DNA from 2 places in the Streptomyces sp. NPDC050121 genome. Region 1 is predicted to be linked to the other one. Evidence: predicted binding sites of a transcription regulator. Region 1 holds the regulator's gene; the other holds the start of a gene.
The links. Region 1 encodes HspR, which represses chaperone genes until heat shock. Its sites were predicted from a motif close to TTGAGNNNNNNNNNCTCAA; they were not measured.
Positions count from the first base shown of each region.

Region 2: the regulator HspR is predicted to act here: its motif matches at 3,338-3,356, upstream of lon (endopeptidase La).

Region 1 covers NZ_JBITJV010000009.1:255,738-265,233, forward strand. Annotated here, with positions in the region: gene ACIBTS_RS16910 (DUF6406 domain-containing protein) at 216-662, opposite strand; gene ACIBTS_RS16915 (DUF6406 domain-containing protein) at 707-967, opposite strand; gene ACIBTS_RS16920 (hypothetical protein) at 1,021-1,593, opposite strand; gene ACIBTS_RS16925 (hypothetical protein) at 1,644-4,514, shown strand; gene ACIBTS_RS16930 (heat shock protein transcriptional repressor HspR) at 4,582-5,049, opposite strand; gene dnaJ (molecular chaperone DnaJ) at 5,055-6,233, opposite strand; gene grpE (nucleotide exchange factor GrpE) at 6,291-6,953, opposite strand; gene dnaK (molecular chaperone DnaK) at 6,950-8,791, opposite strand; gene ACIBTS_RS16950 (MraY family glycosyltransferase) at 8,887-9,496, opposite strand, start outside.
Region 2 covers NZ_JBITJV010000053.1:20,049-29,544, reverse strand. Annotated here, with positions in the region: gene ACIBTS_RS43985 (hypothetical protein) at 1-166, shown strand, start outside; gene ACIBTS_RS43980 (MarR family transcriptional regulator) at 199-639, opposite strand; gene lon (endopeptidase La) at 880-3,315, opposite strand; gene ACIBTS_RS43970 (GNAT family N-acetyltransferase) at 3,495-4,160, shown strand; partial or broken gene ACIBTS_RS43965 (DUF5954 family protein) at 4,292-5,185, shown strand; gene ACIBTS_RS43960 (rhomboid-like protein) at 5,335-6,102, opposite strand; gene ACIBTS_RS43955 (spermidine synthase) at 6,343-7,041, shown strand; gene ACIBTS_RS43950 (response regulator transcription factor) at 7,164-7,904, shown strand; gene ACIBTS_RS43945 (HAMP domain-containing sensor histidine kinase) at 7,901-9,001, shown strand; gene ACIBTS_RS43940 (multifunctional oxoglutarate decarboxylase/oxoglutarate dehydrogenase thiamine pyrophosphate-binding subunit/dihydrolipoyllysine-residue succinyltransferase subunit) at 9,319-9,496, shown strand, end outside.

The sequences.
Region 1 (9,496 bases):
CGGGGAGTGGCTGGTTCCCAGGTTCCTCGCCATGCTCTCGCGGACACCGCACGACATGCTGGAGCGTGCCCGGCAGGGCGCCTATCACGAGGCGAGCGAGCCCGGGAGGCCGCATCCTGCCTGCCGGCGGGGGCTTTCCGAGCGAACTCAGTTCAGCCCCCGATGATTCACGTCCGCGCGGGCACAGCCCCTTGAGGTCTCCGGTTCACGCGAAGTCAGCCGAGCAAAAAATCCGAATCGACCTTCTTCAGAACAACACACCAATCATTACTGCCGGGATTCTCCACTCGATCAACCTTCCAAGTCTCAGCCCGGACGAGAAAGGAATCGCCCACTTCAAGGGTGTACCTTCGCTCACCGCCCGCAGCCACCCCCAATCGCACAGTCAACGGCCCTTCGGGCGGAGCATAGACGTAAATCACTCCAAATTGAATACCGTCATCGAAAACGGGAACTCCATGCACAAGCCTGACTTCAGACACTTTGCCATCACTCCAATACCGCCACCAGTACATCGGCTCCGGTTCTGGAGAGTCGCGAAGTGGTGATGGGCTCCCCTGGCCACCCGCGCCCAGGGCTTGGCCTGGAACATCTTCCGCGCCGACACCCCGGACATCATCCTGGACACCGCCCAAGAGACCCTCGCCGACCTGCTGCACCACCTCAGGCCCACCGAGTTCAACTGCGTGTCGTCCAGTCGGCTTCGTCACTCCACCCTGCGCAAAACCACCCGCGCGTCATCGCTCATCACGTCCACTCGGTCGACGACCCACGTCTCATCGCGGACGGAGAACGTCCCGCCGACCTCAAGAACGTGCTTCTTCACCTCGTCGGCGGCGACGGTCAGATAAACGGTGATCGGCCCTCCGTCCGGGGCATAGACATGGCGCAGAACATAACGGACCTCATTCCTGCGCTCGGGAATCGCAAGACGAAGCCTCACCTCATAGAGGAGCTTTTTCACCACGTCCTCAGGCAGGTCCGATACTCGAAGCCGTCGAGGACGCGCGCCCTCCCCGCTCACGCCTTGGACGCGGCGCCGCCGGGCGGGGTGCTGTGCTTGTCGATGTTGGCGAGCACAGCTCTCGCGTTTTTGATGTTCATCTCGAGTATGTCCCGGTCGAAGTTACCCGGATCACGTCGATACCCGGCCTTGCCCGCTTCGGATGTGAAAGCAGAGGCAGGTACCGCGTCCTGGCCAGGCGGAATGAATTTCGGGATCTCTTCGAACGCCGCGACCGTGTAAGCCACGGCGTCACGCAGCTTTCCATGCTCGGACTTCGGCGTATTGAGTAGCTTGATTCCCGTCGACTCGGAAATACGGAAGCCGACCTCGGCAAATTCCCACGGATCGATGATCTGCGACGGTTCCCGGCCGCCGAACGCAGGGGGAGGCGGCGGAATCTCCCCGGCCATGCGGAAGACGAAACGACGTGTCGTACCGCACTGCCGGCAAGGCCCCTCGTACACCGCCACGATGTCATCGCCGTGCTGCTCCAGCCGGTGCTGCCGACCGAAGTCACCGGAGCCGCACTCGCACGGATGCAGATCCATGTACAGGTGAGCTTCGAAGGCTGAGCGCGCTGTCAACATGACATGATCCTAAGGGCCGTTGAGGGAGACGTACATGGAGGTACGGGGGAATGCCGCAGCCGGAGTCCGCAGAGTTCACTGACGAGCAGTTGCGTACACAGCAGGCAGCCCTGATCGCAGCGGCAGAACGTGATCTGGGCGCGGTGTCCGCCGCCGTCCTGGGGGAGCGGTTCGGATCAGTCGACAAAGTACCGGCCACTGAGGAGGAACGGGAGCACTTCCTTCTGAAGGACTCCCAGGGCGGTTCAGCCAAGATCTGCGTGGATGCCATTCCGATGGAGACCGGCACCATCGCATACACCGTGACGAACACGGCGTCGGGCTACTACATCGTCCAGATATCCGACCGTCTGCCGAGTAAGCACCTGTCCCGGGCCCTCGCCCACGAGGTGGGTGAACTCGTCGCCGTACGGGACCGGTCCGGGCAAGGGCTGGCACCGGTGCGCGAGCACTTCCTGACACAGGGCGCCGAGATCGGTGATCGACACGAGCTGTCCAGCCGGGACCACGGAAACATCGCCGAGCTCAACTGGCTCGCCCACCGGGCCGCTGCGGTGGAAGCTTCCCAGGAAGAACGCGCCGAAGCCCGTACGCAGCTCTCGTCCCTGCTCGACCAACTCGGCATGCGCCCGACGACTGCCATGTCCGAGATGGCAGCACACGAGGCCGAATCAGAGGCCGCCGAGACCCGCCGCTACATCTCGCGGCGGGCACTCTCCTCAGCCGCCAGACGCCTGGTCGCCGCCCTCGCCCACCCCATAGAACACCTCCCCCCCGCCGATGCCACCGCCCTACAGGCATCCCGGGACGCAGCCCTCCGCGCCGAGCGGCAGGTCGAGGCGTTCATCGGCCGGCGCGAAGTCACCATGCCGCTGCCCGGCTACGACCAGAACGGGCTGCCCCTCCCCCGCGACCAGTTGAAAGCGGCGTCCGTGCAGTGGGCGGAATACCGCGCCCAGGTCAGCGAGCGCACCGTGCAGGCGCTGGAAGGGCAGCTCGCCGCCGGGCAGCTCCCTCTGCGGAAAGTCGTGATCGGCGGTGGAGCGAGCCTCACCGGGCGCGATCCGGACGCGCTGCTCATCGACGGCGTGGGCCGGTGGCACCTGGACCCCGGGAACGGGATCGTGCAGTCCGCCGACCAGGACCGGGATCTCGCGCGATGGATGGGCGTCGATCCGTACTCGGCGGTCGACGATCCCCGGGATCGGGTGTCCATCCACGCGGTACGGGTCTGGGAGGACCAGCTCGCCACCCAGGGCGACCTGGTCAACGGCCGCGCCCGACTGCGCCTGGGCCGGGACGGCGAACTGCTCGCCGAGGTGCGGAAGTTCGACCAGGACGGCAAGGAGAGCGAGACCCCGTTGTGGGTTGCGTGCGATGGGACGCCGAGTATCGCGACCGGCCTCACGCCCGATGTCGTACCGGGCATGCCGCGCGGCGATTTCCCGGTGGAGAGTCGCGGCGAAGCCGTACGTCTGATCAGTGATCGCCTGCGGGAGCTGGAGGGACAGGGGGTCACCGGGGCGAGCGAGATGCGCACCTGGCTGACCCAGGCCGAGCGCGGGGGCGCGGACGCCCGTACCGTGCTGAGCGCCCTGGAGTCGTCACCCACGCTGAAGGACGCCCTCACGGCCGGCCTGGGGACCGACGACGCCACCCGCATGGGCAACTGCTTCACCGCCCTCGACTCGACGCGGAAATGGGAGACGGCACGCGAGGCCGCACCGGAGCGGGTGCTGCTGGGCGACGAGGTCGCCGAGAACCGTTTCGACCCGCACGCCGCCCGAAACTGGATCATCGCCGGATCCGGCGGCACGGGCGTCGCAAACGCGGAGATCATCCTGAACGAGAATCTCGACGCCCACGTCACGATCATCGGCTCGAGGCCGCCGGACGCGCTGCAGCACCAGGTCCAGTACCCCGAGATGGTCGCCAAGTATGCGCGGGGCGAGAATCCGCGCCTCACGATCGGCCGGGCGCAGGTGGGCGCGATCGAGACCTACCTGGACGAGAACGGAGAGACCTGCTTCCTGGCGGACTATGTGGACCAGGCGACCGGGGAACAGAAGACGGTCAGGGCCGACGGTTATGTCACCAGCCTCGGCCGCACCAACCCGCTCCCGCCCGCCCTCCAGGACCTCGCGAACGAGGTGCGCGACCGGGGCGGCAAGGTCTCCGGGGACCTGCTGTTCGACAAGGACGACCAGTACATCGGCTACGGTCTCACCTTCGCCGTGGACGGCCGCGAGCACCGCGTGGACGTGGACGGCGGCGCTTCCTGGCAGCTGCCCCGCGAGATATTCGCCCCGGAGACGGGAATCCAGGGCGAGCTGAACCAGATGGGCCTTCGCGGTCTGCCGTCCGAGACCGGCAACGCGGCGCCCGGCTTCTCCCCGATCGCCCGCCAGAGCGCCCTGCGCGCCCGCGCCGTCGCGGCGGCAGCGGCGGGCGAAGCCGAAGCCGTACGGCGGATGTCGACGATCCCGGAGCGCTGGAAACGCCTGGGCCCGGACGAGGAGAGGGACGCGCCCATCACAGGCCCAGGGAACCCCGCCCCGCCCCAGGAGAAGGCCGAGTCGGCGGAACGGGATCCGAAGCCCCTCGCCCCCAAGCCGGCCCAGGCCAAGCCAGCCCAGACCCAGCCCCAGACCCAGGCCCAGACCCAGGCCCATGTCCCGGCTCAGACCCCGGCCCCGGCCCCGGCCCCGGCTCAGGCCGCGAGTCAGGCCGCGAGTCATGCCGCGGATCATCCAACTCCAGCCCCGACCCCGACCCCGACCCCGACCGTCCCCGGCTCGCATCTGTGGCAGCTGGGCGTGCCCAAGGTCGCCACGAAACCGCCGCCCACCCCCGCTCAGCAGCCCCAGCAGCAGCCACCCGGCCACGAACGCCCGGAGCCGGGCGTCGGCATGGGTGACTGACGTGTCGTAGCCAACGGACAAGGGGCCCGGAGTCGTAACTCCGGACCCCTTGCCCTATGTCCATGCCTCAGTCCGACGGCTGCTGCCGCTTAGGCCGCCACACCACCAACGCGCTGGTCTGCTGTACCTCCTGGTACGGCACCAGGTCCCGTCGGTACGACGCGTGCACCGCCGCCTCGCGCTGCTGCATCGCCGCGGCCGCGCCGTCCAGCGCGGCCTCCATCTCGGCCACCCGGGACTGCAGGGCGGCCACCTGGTTCTCCAGTTCGATGATCCGTTTGATGCCGGCCAGGTTGATGCCCTCGTCCTGGGACAGTGCCTGCACCGTGCGGAGCAGTTCGATGTCGCGGGCCGAGTAGCGTCGGCCCCGGCCGGCGGTGCGGTCGGGGGAGACGAGGCCCAGGCGGTCGTACTGGCGCAGCGTCTGCGGGTGCAGGCCGGAGAGCTGGGCCGCCACCGAGATGACGTAGACCGGGGTCTCCTCGGTCAGTTCATACGGCCCGCGAAAATTGTCACTGCGTCGACGGCCGTCCATCACTCTCAGGCTCCCTTCGCGGCCTCGAACAGCTCCGCCCGCGGGTCCTCGCCCGCGGTCGCCTCGCGATACGCCTCCAGCGCGTCACGAGCCTTCCCCGACAGGTCCTTCGGGACACTCACCTCCACGGTGACCAGCAGGTCGCCGCGGGTGCCGTCCTTGCGGACCGCGCCCTTGCCCCGCGCCCGCATGGTGCGGCCGTTGGGCGTGCCGGGCGGCAGTTTCAGGGTCAGGGACGGTCCACCGAGCGTCGGCACCTTGACCTCGCCGCCGAGGGCCGCCTCCGTGAACGTCACCGGCACGGTCACCGTCAGGTTGTCGTCCTTGCGGCCGAACACCGGGTGGGGGTCGACGTGTACGACGACGTAGAGGTCGCCGGACGGGCCGCCCCGCTCGCCGGGCGCGCCCTTGCCGCGCAGGCGGATGCGCTGCCCGTCCGTCACCCCGGCCGGGATGCGGACCTGCATGGTCCTGGAGGACTTGGCGCGCCCGCTGCCCTTGCAGTCCAGGCAGGGATGCTCGGCGATCAGGCCGCGGCCCTTGCAGTCGGGGCAGGGATCGGTGAGGGAGAAGCCGCCGCCGGAGCCCCGCGCGACCTGGCCGGTGCCGACACACGTCGGGCACACGCGCGGCGTGCCGTTCTTGTCGCCCGTGCCGGAACACGCCTTGCAGGGGGCCTGCGAGGACATGCGCAGCGGGACCGTCGCACCCTCGATGGCCTCCGTGAAGGTGAGGGTGACCTCGGTGTCGATGTCCTGGCCGCGCCGGGGCTGGGTACGGGTCGTGCCCGGGCCGCCGCGGTTGAACAGGCCGCCGAAGACGTCCCCGATGCCGCCGCCGAAGCCGCCGGAGGCCCCGCCGGTCTGGGCGCCGCCTCCGAAGAGGTCGCCCAGGTCGAAGTTGAAGGAGCCGCCGCCCGCTCCGGGGCCCGGACGGAAGCCGCCGTTGCCGAAGAGGGCGCGTGCCTCGTCGTACTCCTTGCGCTTCTTGGGGTCACCGAGGATGTCGTTCGCCTCGGAGATCTCCTTGAAGCGCTCCTCCGCCTTGGCGTTGCCCTTGTTGGCGTCCGGGTGGTACTCGCGGGCGAGTTTCCGGTACGCCTTCTTGATCTCGGCCTCGGTGGCGTCCTTGGGGACGCCGAGGACCTTGTAGAAGTCCTTCTCGATGAAGTCCTTGGTGCTCACCCTCGACGTCCCTCCTCTCGTGTAGTCACGACGATCGCCGGGGCGATCGCGTCAAGCTCAGCCCTCGTCCGGGCCACCGCTCTCCTTGTCGTCCGCCGCCGCCGTCTCGCCCTCGTCGGCCTTCGCGGGCTGTGCGCCGGGCTGCGGTTCGGCCACGGCCACCCGCGCGGGGCGGATGGTTCGCTCGCCGATTCGATACCCAGGCTGCAGAATCGCCACGCACGTCGTCTCGGTGACGTCGGGCGCGTACGAGTGCATCAGGGCCTCGTGGATCGTCGGGTCGAAGGGCTCGCCCTCCTTGCCGAACTGCTGCAGGCCCATCTTGGCGGCCACGGTCTCCAGCGATTCCGCGACGGACTTGAAGCCGCCGAGGAGTTCGCCGTGTTCGCGCGCGCGGCCGATGTCGTCGAGCACGGGCAGGAGCTCGGTCAGGAGGTTCGCGATGGCGATCTCCTTGACCGCGATCCGGTCGCGCTCGACCCGACGGCGGTAGTTCTGGTACTCGGCCTGGAGGCGCTGGAGGTCCGCGGTGCGCTCGCCGAGCGCGGTGCGCACCTGGTCCAGCTGGGCCACCAGACCGGCTGTCTGGTTCGCGTCCCCGGCCGGGGCCGCCCCCTCCGCCGAGGCGGAGGAGGGAGCGGCCTTCGGCTCGGCGTCTTCAGGGGTGGCGCCGGAGGGGACGTCGGGCTTCTCCTCGAAGCCCGGGGTCTCCTCCGTCACGCGGCACCGTCCTTACGCTCGTCGTCCACGATCTCGGCGTCCACGACGTCGTCGTCGGCCTTGGGGGCCTCGGCGCCGGCGGACGGACCACCGGCGGCCTGGGCACCCGCGTCGGCGTACATGGCCTGGCCGACCTTCTGGGAGACCGCGGCGACCTTCTCGGTGGCCGTGCGGATCTCCGCGGTGTCCTCGCCCTTGAGCGCGGCCTTCAGCTCCTCGACGGCGGCCTCGACCTCGGTCTTGACCTCGCCGGGGACCTTGTCCTCGTTGTCCTTGAGGAACTTCTCCGTCTGGTAGACGAGCTGCTCGCCCTGGTTGCGGGCCTCGGCGGCCTCGCGGCGGCGGTGGTCCTCGTCCGCGTACTGCTCGGCCTCCTGGCGCATGCGGTCGACCTCGTCCTTCGGCAGCGAGGAGCCGCCGGTGACGGTCATCTTCTGCTCCTTGCCCGTGCCGAGGTCCTTCGCGGTCACGTGCATGATGCCGTTGGCGTCGATGTCGAAGGAGACCTCGATCTGCGGGACGCCACGCGGGGCCGGCGGCAGACCGGTCAGCTCGAACATGCCGAGCTTCTTGTTGTAGGCCGCGATCTCGCGCTCGCCCTGGTAGACCTGGATCTGCACCGACGGCTGGTTGTCCTCGGCCGTCGTGAAGATCTCCGAACGCTTCGTCGGGATCGTCGTGTTGCGCTCGATCAGCTTGGTCATGATGCCGCCCTTGGTCTCGATGCCGAGGGACAGCGGGGTCACGTCGAGGAGCAGGACGTCCTTGACCTCGCCCTTGAGGACACCGGCCTGGAGCGAGGCGCCGATGGCGACGACCTCGTCCGGGTTCACACCCTTGTTGGCGTCCTTGCCGCCGGTCAGCTCGCGGACGAGCTCGGCGACGGCGGGCATACGGGTCGAACCGCCGACGAGAACGACGTGGTCGATCTCGGAGAGGTTGATGCCGGCGTCCTTGATGACGTTGTGGAACGGCGTCTTGCAGCGCTCCAGCAGGTCGGCCGTCAGCTGCTGGAACTGGGCGCGGGTGAGCTTCTCGTCCAGGTGCAGCGGGCCCTCGGCGGACGCCGTGATGTAGGGGAGGTTGATCGAGGTCTCGGTGGACGAGGACAGCTCGATCTTCGCCTTCTCGGCAGCCTCGCGCAGACGCTGCAGCGCCATCTTGTCCTTGGCGAGGTCCACGCCGTGGCCGGCCTTGAACTGCTGCACCAGGTAGTCGACGACACGCTGGTCCCAGTCGTCACCACCGAGGTGGTTGTCGCCGTTGGTGGCCTTCACCTCGACGACGCCGTCACCGATCTCCAGGAGGGACACGTCGAAGGTGCCGCCGCCGAGGTCGAAGACGAGGATCGTCTGGTCGTCCTTGTCGAGGCCGTACGCGAGCGCGGCCGCGGTGGGCTCGTTGACGATACGAAGGACGTTGAGACCGGCGATCTCGCCGGCTTCCTTCGTCGCCTGACGCTCGGAGTCGTTGAAGTACGCCGGGACGGTGATGACCGCGTCGGTCACCTTCTCGCCCAGGTAGGCCTCGGCATCCCGCTTGAGCTTCTGCAGGATGAACGCGGAGATCTGCTGCGGGTTGAAGGGCTTCCCGTCGAGCTCGATCTTCCAGTCGGTGCCCATGTGACGCTTCACGGAACGGATGGTCCGGTCCACGTTGGTCACCGCCTGGCGCTTGGCGACCTCGCCGACGAGCACCTCACCGTTCTTCGCGAAGGCGACGACGGACGGCGTGGTCCTGGCACCCTCGGCGTTGGTGATGACGGTGGGCTCGCCGCCCTCCAGAACGCTGACGACGGAGTTGGTTGTGCCCAGGTCGATGCCGACCGCACGTGCCATGGTGATCTTCCTCCAGCTGACTTGAGTGGAACGGACTCAAGTGTGCACGAGCCTCGCCACTGGGTCAACAGACCTGAGTCGCAGCCACTCAACTCTTATCCGTTCCTTACACGCAATCCCGCTTTGACCTGCGAGGATACGGATCCACCGGTCCGCCGAACCTCGGCCCGAGGGGGACGGTCATCGGACTCGGGTTGACGCCGAGGCGCGTACACCGGAGCCCGCCGGGCATCGAAGCGATCACCCGAGGGGCCGGGAGGAGCGACAGACCGGTCGGGGGAGCGGCCCGCGGACCGGGCGACCGACCGCACGGCCGACCGCACGGCCGACCGGGCGACCGACCGGGCGGAAAGGCGGACGGAAGAACGGATGCCGGTGCCGGCACGGGTGGCGGACCCAGGGCCGGACGAGGAGCCGGAGGAGGAGGCGGAGGAGGAGGCGGACGGGGAGCCGGACGAGGAGCCGGAGGAGGAGCCGGAGGAGGAGCCGGAGGAGGAGCCGGACGAGGACCCGGACGGGGAGCCGGACGAGGAGGCGGACGAGGAGGCGGATCGGGAGCCGGCGCGAGAAGCGGAGCGGGAGCCGGATCGGGAGCCGGGCCGGGGGCGGCGAGTGCCACGCGCGCGTGGCGGCCCGTACACCGGGACCCGCAGCAGCCCGATCACGACGACGAGTGCCACGCCCGCCACCCACCACACCGCCCGC
Region 2 (9,496 bases), on a different contig from region 1:
CGAGGGCGACTGGCCGGCCCTGTTCGCCCTCCTCGGCAAGGAGGGGGCGGGGGCGCTGGTGGAACGGGTCCGGGAGCTGGAGCGGGCGGACGACGGCGCCGGGCGGGCCTTCCTGGGCGGGGCGAAGACGCACGACGACGCGACGGTGGTGCGCGTGGAGCTGTGAGGTGGAGCCGTGAGGTGGTTACGGCCGCCGGTTCACTTCTCCATGCCCCGGTTCAGCTGGTGCAGCAGGCGGGCCAGCTCGCCGACCTCTCTGCGGTCCCAGTCGGAGAAGTGGCTGACGTACCGCTCGCGGCGGGCGTCGCGGACCCGCCGGACCCGGGTGCGGCCCTCCTCGGTGAGGTCGACCAGCCAGGCGCGGCCGTCCGCGGGGTCGGGTTCGCGGGCGATCAGGCCGAGCTCCTCCAGGGCGCGCAGCTGGCGGGACATGGTGGCCTTGCCGACGCCGATGTAGGCGGCGAGTTCCGTGGCGCGCTGGCGGCCGCACTCCTCCAGCCGGACGAGGAGGCCGTAGGCGGCGGACTCCAGGTCCGGGTGGACCTCGCGGGCCATCTCGCCCTGGTTGGCGCGGGCGCGGCGCAGCAGCACCGTGAGCTCCCGCTCCAGGGACAGGAACTCGCGGTCGTCCCGCTCCACGCCGCGCGACGACGCGTCGCCGCCCGTCTCCCCGCGGTCCTCGCGGTCCTCGTGGTCCTCGTGGTCCTCGTGCACGTCAGCACCCCTGATGTTCGCCGGTCGCTGCCTTCGGTGCAGCTCTTAAGTATTTCGCAGGCACACGCCCGGGGCGGTTCCAGGCCCGCGTCGGGCATGGCGAAGGCCCGGGTCTCCCTCACGGAACCCGGGCCTCGCCTTTCCCGCAGCGCCCTCCCCCAGTGCTCAACGCCTGGGAGGTGCCCCCATCGCCGCCACGGGAACCTCCGGCGTCGCGCCGTTCGTGGCGGGCGCGAGCGCCAGCTCCAGGACCTGGCGGACGTCCGTGACGGCGTGGACGTCGAGCTTGTCCAGTACCTCCGCGGGGACGTCGTCCAGGTCGGGCTCGTTGCGCTTGGGGATGATCACGGTGGTGACCCCGGCCCGGTGCGCGGCCAGCAGCTTCTGCTTCACGCCGCCGATGGGCAGGACGCGGCCGGTCAGGGAGACCTCGCCGGTCATCGCCACGTCGGTGCGCACGAGCCGGCCGGACAGCAGGGACGCGAGGGCCGTCGTCATGGTGACGCCGGCGCTCGGGCCGTCCTTCGGGACCGCGCCCGCCGGGAAGTGGATGTGCACGCCGCGGTCCTTCAGGTCGCCGACCGGCAGCTCCAGCTCGGCCCCGTGGCTGCGCAGGAAGCTGAGCGCGATCTGCGCCGACTCCTTCATCACGTCACCGAGCTGACCGGTCAGGGTCAGGCCCGCCGCGCCCGTCTCCGGGTCGGCCAGCGAGGCCTCGACGTACAGGACGTCGCCGCCCGCGCCGGTGACCGCGAGGCCGGTGGCGACGCCGGGCACGGCGGTCCGGCGCTCGGCCGGGTCCTGGGCGGACTCGGGCACGTGGTGCGGCCTGCCGATCAGAGCGCGCAGCTCCTCGTCGGTGACGGTGAACGGCAGCTTCCGCTCGCCCAGTTCGTGCTGGGCCGCGACCTTGCGCAGCAGTCGGGCGATGGACCGCTCCAGGGTGCGCACGCCCGCCTCGCGGGTGTACTCGCCGGCGAGCTTGCGCAGCGCGCTCTCGTCGAGCGTGACCTCGTCCTTGTCCAGGCCCGCCCGCTCCAGCTGGCGCGGGAGCAGGTGGTCGCGGGCGATGACGACCTTCTCGTCCTCGGTGTAGCCGTCGAGGCGGACCAGCTCCATGCGGTCGAGCAGGGCCTCCGGGATGGCTTCGAGCACGTTGGCGGTGGCGAGGAAGACCACGTCGGACAGGTCGAGCTCGACCTCCAGGTAGTGGTCGCGGAAGGTGTGGTTCTGCGCCGGGTCCAGGACCTCCAGCAGGGCGGCCGCCGGGTCGCCCCGGAAGTCGGAGCCGACCTTGTCGATCTCGTCGAGGAGCACCACCGGGTTCATCGACCCGGCTTCCTTGATCGCCCGCACGATCCGGCCGGGCAGCGCGCCGACGTACGTACGGCGGTGGCCGCGGATCTCGGCCTCGTCGCGGACGCCGCCGAGGGCGACGCGGACGAACTTGCGGCCCATGGCGTGCGCGACGCTCTCGCCCAAACTGGTCTTTCCGACGCCCGGCGGGCCTACGAGCGCGAGCACGGCGCCGCCGCGGCGGCCGCCGACCACGCCGAGGCCGCGCTCGCCGCGCCGCTTGCGCACCGCCAGGTATTCGGTGATCCGCTCCTTCACGTCCTGAAGGCCGGCGTGCTCGGCGTCCAGGACGGCCTGGGCGCCCGGGATGTCGTACCGGTCCTCGGTCCGCTCGTTCCACGGGAGTTCGAGGACGGTGTCCAGCCAGGTGCGGATCCATGAGCCCTCGGGCGACTGGTCGCTGGAGCGCTCGAGCTTGTCGACCTCCTTGAGGGCGGCCTCGCGGACCTTCTCGGGCAGGTCGGCGGCCTCGACGCGGGCGCGGTAGTCGTCGGACTCCTCGCCCTCCTGCTCGCCGTTGAGCTCGCGCAGTTCCTTGCGGACCGCTTCGAGCTGACGGCGCAGCAGGAACTCGCGCTGCTGCTTGTCGACGCCCTCCTGGACGTCCTTGGCGATGGTCTCTGCCACGTCCTGCTCGGCGAGGTGGTCGCGCAGTTGGGAGGTGGCGAGCTTCAGACGGGCCACCGGGTCGGCGGTCTCCAGGAGCTCCACCTTCTGTTCGGTGGTCAGGAACGGCGAGTAGCCGGAGTTGTCGGCGAGCGCGGAGACGTCGTCGATGGCCTGGACGCGGTCGACGACCTGCCAGGCGCCGCGCTTGCGCAGCCAGGCGGTGGCGAGCGCCTTGTACTCCTTGACGAGGTCGGCGACGTGGCCGGGCAGCGGGTCGGGGACGCTCTGGTCGACCCGGGTCCCCTCGACCCACAGGGCGGCGCCCGGTCCGGTGGTGCCGGCGCCGATCCGCACCCGCCCGCGGCCGCGGATCAGCGCGCCCGGGTCGCCGTCGGCCAGCCGGCCGACCTGCTCGATCGTGCCGAGCACACCCGTGCTCGCGTAGGTCCCCTCGATGCGCGGCACCAGGAGTACCTGAGGCTTGCCGGGTGTTGAACGGGCGGCGGCCTGGGCGGCCTCCACGGCGGCGCGCACGTCGGTGTCGTTGAGGTCCAGCGGAACCACCATGCCGGGGAGCACGACCTCGTCATCGAGGGGCAGCACGGGCAGGGTGAGCGGTGCGGACGTCGAAGCCATGATCTCCCCTTAGGCAGTCAAGTTGAGCTATGCCGACTCAATGCGCGGGCCGCTTCGAATGTTCCCCGGGATCCCGCCCGTTCGCTGTGGGCGATCACGGCTGTCGGCGCGGGGGACCGTGCGCCTATCGTCATCGAGTAATGGCTGAAAGTACGTAGCAGTCCTTACGGGAGGTCGTTGTGGAGTGGATCGTGCGGGCCTGGGTGGACGGCTGGGTCGTGTCGCGGGGGGCCGCGCCGCCGGTGGACGAGCCGTGGGGCTGCACCATCGATGTGGGGACGGGGATCCATCACGTCACCCGGCACGTCCTCGGCGCGACGAACGACGCCGTCGAGGAGGCGGACGTACGGAAGGTGGCGGGCGCGGTGACCGGGGCCGGCGTGTGGCTGAAGGTGTTCGCGGACCCGGCGACGGTCGGGGACTGGCTGGGGCCCAAGTGGTGGGTCGATCCCGAGCCCGGCTTCCTGATGACGGCCGCACTCACGGACGTCCCGGCCGGCCCGCTCCCCGACGGCTACCGACAGCGCACCTGGTCCATCGGCGGGGTGACCCGCACCATGATCGCCGCCCCGGACGGCTCCCTGGCCGCGCGCGGGCAGATCGCCCCGACCGGTGCGACGGCGGTCGTCGACCAGATCGAGACATCCCCCGCGCACCGCCGCCGCGGCCTCGGCGCCCTCGTCATGCGGACGCTCCAGCGCGCGGCGGTCGACCAGGGCGCTCGGACCGGCGCGCTGGGCGCGACACCGGAGGGGCGGGCGCTGTACGAGTCGCTGGGGTGGCGCGTCGAGTCGCCGTTGACCAGCGGGAAGTTCACCGGGGACACGGGGGACCCACGGGGGTGACGTCCGGCGGTCGCGGGGGCGCACCCTTCGGGCGTGCACGACCGGGCACGCCCCTTACGCCCCCGCCCCGTACCCCGTCCACTTCAGGCATTCGCCCCGAAGCACCCCTTCGCGCCGACCACAATGCGTTTATGACCGATGACTGGAAGCGACGTCTCGACGCCCTCCACGCGGAGCTGGTGCGCCGCGACGACCCCGTCGCCTGGGTGACGGAGGCGGACGCGGTCGAGGCGTCCCGGCGTTATCCGCACATCGCGCTGCGCGGGCCCGTCTTCGGCATCGCCGTGCAGGACCCGGCCGCCGCGGAGCCGGGCTGGCGCCTGCTGAAACCGGTGGTGGACAGCATGCCCCAGCAGGCCCGGGACGGCCTGAACTCGCACCTGTGGTTCAAGGCGAAGGACGGCACCGACGATCCGGCCGTCCGACGCGAGCTGCTGGCGGCCGTGGCCCTGCTGGAACGGGCCCCGGCCGACGAGGTGGAGGCCCTGGGCGTGCGCTACCGGGTGGTGCGCGGCGACGAGTTCGCCCGGACCGGCGACGACGGCCTGGAGCCGCCCCGGCCCACCGACCCCGAATCCGCGGCCCTTTCCTGGGAGGACCAGGGCGCCTGTCCCTCGCCTGACGTGGGCTACGTCCTGGACCCCGACCGGGACGAGGGCCCGATGGCGGGCGCGCTGCGGCTGGGCCTGCGCGACTTCACGTACACGGGCGCCCACTTCCCCGCCGAGGTGCGCGCGGACTCGGAGCGGGCGACCAGGACGCACCCGGACGTGGTCAGGCTGCCCGTCGGCTTCTCGGTCGCCGAACGCGACGACGAGGGCTGGACCCCGTGCGGCTCCCTGTCGGCGACCCCGCACGAGGCGCGCCGCACGCTGTACGAGGGGATGGCCCGCGTGTGGGCGATGCTCTACCGCTTCGACGAGCACAAGAAGGCCCTGTACGGGCGGGCCGCGGAGGCGTTCCGGGCGGCCGGCCGTGCCGACGAGGCGCGCGTGGAGGGCCGTCTGTTCCGGATCTGCCGCGTCGAACGAATGATCCGCCTGGGCCCGGACGGCCCCGAGCCGCCCCGACCGTCGGACGCCGACGAGTACGGCCCCATGAAACTCCACCCGACCCTGCACGAGGAGGCACGGTCAAGTACGACGACTGACCACGGGGGCGGGCGGCGGGCGGTCTACGCGGTTCGTACGGCCGTCGCGGGCAGGGGGGTTCGGGCGGCCCACCGTCGTATCCACGGCCAGGTCCCCACCCCTATCGCCAGCGCGATCAGGTGGCCCCAGTTCGTCATCGGGTCGGTGAAGGCGAGCAGGTCCTGAAGGAGCATCCCGCCGAACGCGGCGAGCAGGGGCCAGCGCAGCCAGGGCCTGAGCAGTCCTGCCAGGGCTCCGACGCTCGCGGCGACGCCGAAGCTGATGCCGTAGTCGAGGCGGTGCAGCGAGCTGTGGGGCAGCCGGCCCGCGAGGACGGCCAGGCCCACCGGGACCTCGGTGGCGAGGGTGGCCAGGACGTGCCCGAGCAGGAAGACGACGGCCGTCCGCACGCCGCCCATCCGCCGTTCCAGGGCGCTGAGGACGACCAGGAAGCCGAGCGTGAACGGCGAGGCGAAGCCGCCCGCCACCCACAGCGCGCTGGCCACCAGCACCAGCACCGGCGTCTGCCACAGGTGCGCCACGTCGGTGCTGGAGCCCTGCTGCAGGGCGCTCACCAGGGCGGGGTCCGCGTGCGCGGCGAAGAACGAGGTGACTGCGAGGACGGCGGCGTAGGCGAGGGTGAAGGGGACGGGGGCCCGGAAGGCGGGGCGAGGGCCGAGGCTGGGACCGGGGTTGGGGCTCGCCTCGGGCGGCGGCTCGACGGCGCGGGGAACGCGCTGGCCCGGGATGCCGTCCAGCAGCCCGGAGACGTCGGGCAGGGGCGGGCTCGTGACCTGTGCCGTGCTGTCCACCTGACGCGCTCCTTCCGTTTCACCCCACCCTTCGCGGCGCCCCCGCCCGCTGTCTGTGACCGACACCACGCCCGGGTCGATTCACAGCAACATCTGAGACTTCTCTCGGCTGTTTCTCATCCGCTCCCAGCCCGCCCGCCGAACCCGCTCAGATCCTGTTCCGCACACCCGTACGTCAACCCCACCCGTCACGCTCACCATTCCCCCAACAAACCGTCAGGAAAGTGCAACGATGGAGCGATGCCCATCCCGTACGACATCCCCGGCGCACCCGAGGTCCTGGACCGTCGCGAGGGCCCCTACGGTGAGGTGGTCCTGCGCAGGCATGGGGAGTTGCTCCAGATCATCGCCAACGGCTGCTTCCTGATGGACACCTCGGACGGCCGCTCGGAGCGGCTGCTGGTCGACGCCGCGCTGGCCGCTCTCGACCCCCGCCCCGACGGCTGTCCCGCGCCCGGACTGCTCCTCGGCGGCCTGGGCGTCGGCTTCTCCCTCGCGCACGCCGCCGCCGATCCCCGCTGGGGCGGCGTCACGGTCGTGGAGCGCGAACGCGCCGTCATCGACTGGCATCTCGACGGCCCACTGGCCGCCGTCTCCGGGCCGGCGCTCGCCGATCCCCGGACGAAGATCGTCGAAACGGATCTGCTCGATTACGTCAATGAGACATGCGACACGTTCGACGCGGTATGTCTCGACATCGACAACGGGCCCGGCTGGACGGTCACCGAGGGCAACGAGAGCCTGTACTCCGCGGCCGGACTCGCAAGCTGCGCACGGGTGTTGAGACCTGGTGGAGTTCTGGCTGTCTGGTCGGCCCAACCCGATCCGGTATTCGAGGGAACCATGGGGAATGCCGGGTTCCAACAGGTGCGTACCGAAGAGATCCCGGTTGCCCGAGGCGTGCCGGACGTCGTGCACATCGCCGTCCGACCTGGATAGCAAAGGCGAGGTGACTCCGGGTACGTTGCATGCCTGACGCCGATCATTCACGCGTCAACCGCAGTCATGCGCAGAAAAGGGATCACCCCACTGGTCCCGGAAAGCACACTCAGGGGCGGGCGATGGAGCAGACACACACCTCGCACAACAACACGACGACGGCGACTCCGGGAGCGCAGCGGCGCGTCCTGGTGGTCGAGGACGACCCGACGATCGTCGACGCCATCGCGGCCCGCCTGCGCGCCGAGGGATTCCTCGTGCAAACGGCGGGTGACGGCCCCGCGGCCGTCGACACCGCCGAGGCCTGGCAGCCCGACCTGCTGATCCTCGACATCATGCTGCCCGGCTTCGACGGTCTGGAGGTCTGCCGTCGTGTGCAGGCGTCCCGTCCGGTGCCGGTGATGATGCTCACCGCGCGCGACGACGAGACCGACATGCTGGTCGGGCTCGGCGTGGGCGCCGACGACTACATGACCAAGCCGTTCTCGATGCGGGAACTGGCGGCACGCGTGCATGTGCTGCTGCGCCGGGTGGAGCGGGCCGCGATCGCGGCCACCACGCCCCGCAGCGGGATACTGCGGCTCGGTGAGCTGGAGATCGACCACGCGCAGCGCCGGGTGCGGGTCCGCTCGGAGGACGTGCACCTCACGCCCACCGAGTTCGACCTGCTGGTGTGCCTGGCGAACACCCCGCGCGCGGTGCTCTCCCGTGAGCAGCTCCTCGCCGAGGTCTGGGACTGGGCGGACGCCTCCGGCACCCGCACGGTCGACAGCCACATCAAGGCACTGCGCCGGAAGATCGGCGCCGAGCGGATCCGCACGGTGCACGGCGTGGGCTACGCGTTGGAGACCCCGACGCCATGAGTTCCGGGCCGGACGGACCGAGAAGCCCCGCTCCCGGATCAGGGGAGCCCTGGGGCGGCGTACGCCCGTTCTCGATCAAGACGAAGCTGGGTGCGCTGGTCGTCATCTCGGTGCTGATCACCACCGGGCTGTCGATGATCGCGGTGCACACCAAGACGGAGCTGCGCTTCATCACGGTCTTCTCGATGATCGCCACACTGTTGATCACGCAGTTCGTGGCGCATTCGCTCACCGCGCCGCTGGACGAGATGAACACGGTGGCCCGGTCGATCTCGCACGGCGACTACACCCGCCGGGTCAGCGAGAACCGCCGTGACGAGCTGGGCGACCTGGCTCAGACGATCAACGTCATGGCGGACGAGCTGGAGGCGCAGGACCGTCAGCGCAAGGAGCTCGTGGCGAACGTCTCGCACGAGCTGCGCACGCCCATCGCGGGCCTGCGCGCCGTCCTGGAGAACGTGGTCGACGGCATCGCCGACGCCGACACCGAGACGATGCGCACGGCCCTGAAGCAGACGGAGCGGCTCGGGCGGCTGGTGGAGACCCTGCTGGACCTGTCCCGCCTCGACAACGGCGTCGTCCCGCTGCGCAAACGGCGCTTCGAGGTGTGGCCGTACCTGTCCGGGGTGCTGAAGGAGGCCAACATGGTCGCCTCGGCGCGCGCCACGATGGGCTCGGGCGGCAACCACACGCGCACGGACGTCCATCTGCATCTGGACGTCACCCCGCCGGAGCTGACCGCGCACGCCGACCCGGAGCGCATCCACCAGGTCGTCGCCAATCTCATCGACAACGCGGTCAAGCACAGCCCGCCGCACGGACGGGTGACGGTGAAGGCGCGGCGCGGCCCGCTGCCGGAGTCGCTGGAGCTGGAGGTCCTCGACGAGGGCCCCGGCATTCCGCGCTCCGAGTGGCGCCGTGTCTTCGAGCGGTTCAACCGCGGAGCCGTCCGCCGGCCGCACGGTCCGGGCAGCGACGGCGGCACGGGGCTGGGGCTCGCGATCGCCCGCTGGGCGGTCGATCTCCACGGCGGCCGGATCGGAGTGGCCGAATCCGAGCGGGGTTGCCGGATTCTTGTCACTCTTCCGGGAGAGTAATCCGCCCCAAGTTGACGTAAAGTTCGAAGCGGAGCCACAAGATCCATCGGCGTTCGCGCAGTCGGACACGTGTGATCAGGCAGCGGACCGTCGCAGGTCGGCACGGGTCCTGCACGCTCGGCGTGCGCGACCCGCATCAGGACACCCTTGTGACGCGCAACCGCGCTTGTTTCCCGCCATTTCCACCCCCGAAACACACTTTCCGATGTGACTTACACGACGATGGACCGGCCCGGCCTGACCTTCCCCCTCTCGGGGGCGTAGCCTTTATTCCCGCTGTCCATCACCTTGTGAAGCGGAAGAGGGCGGTTGCCGCCGTGTCGCCACAGTCCCCCAGTAACGCATCGAGCATCTCGACCGACGCAGACCAAGCGGGCAAGAATCCCGCGGCCGCGTTCGGACCGAACGAGTGGCTCGTCGACGAGATCTATCAGCAGTACCTCCAGGACCCGAATTCGGTAGACCGTGCCTGGTGGGACTTCTTCGCCGACTACA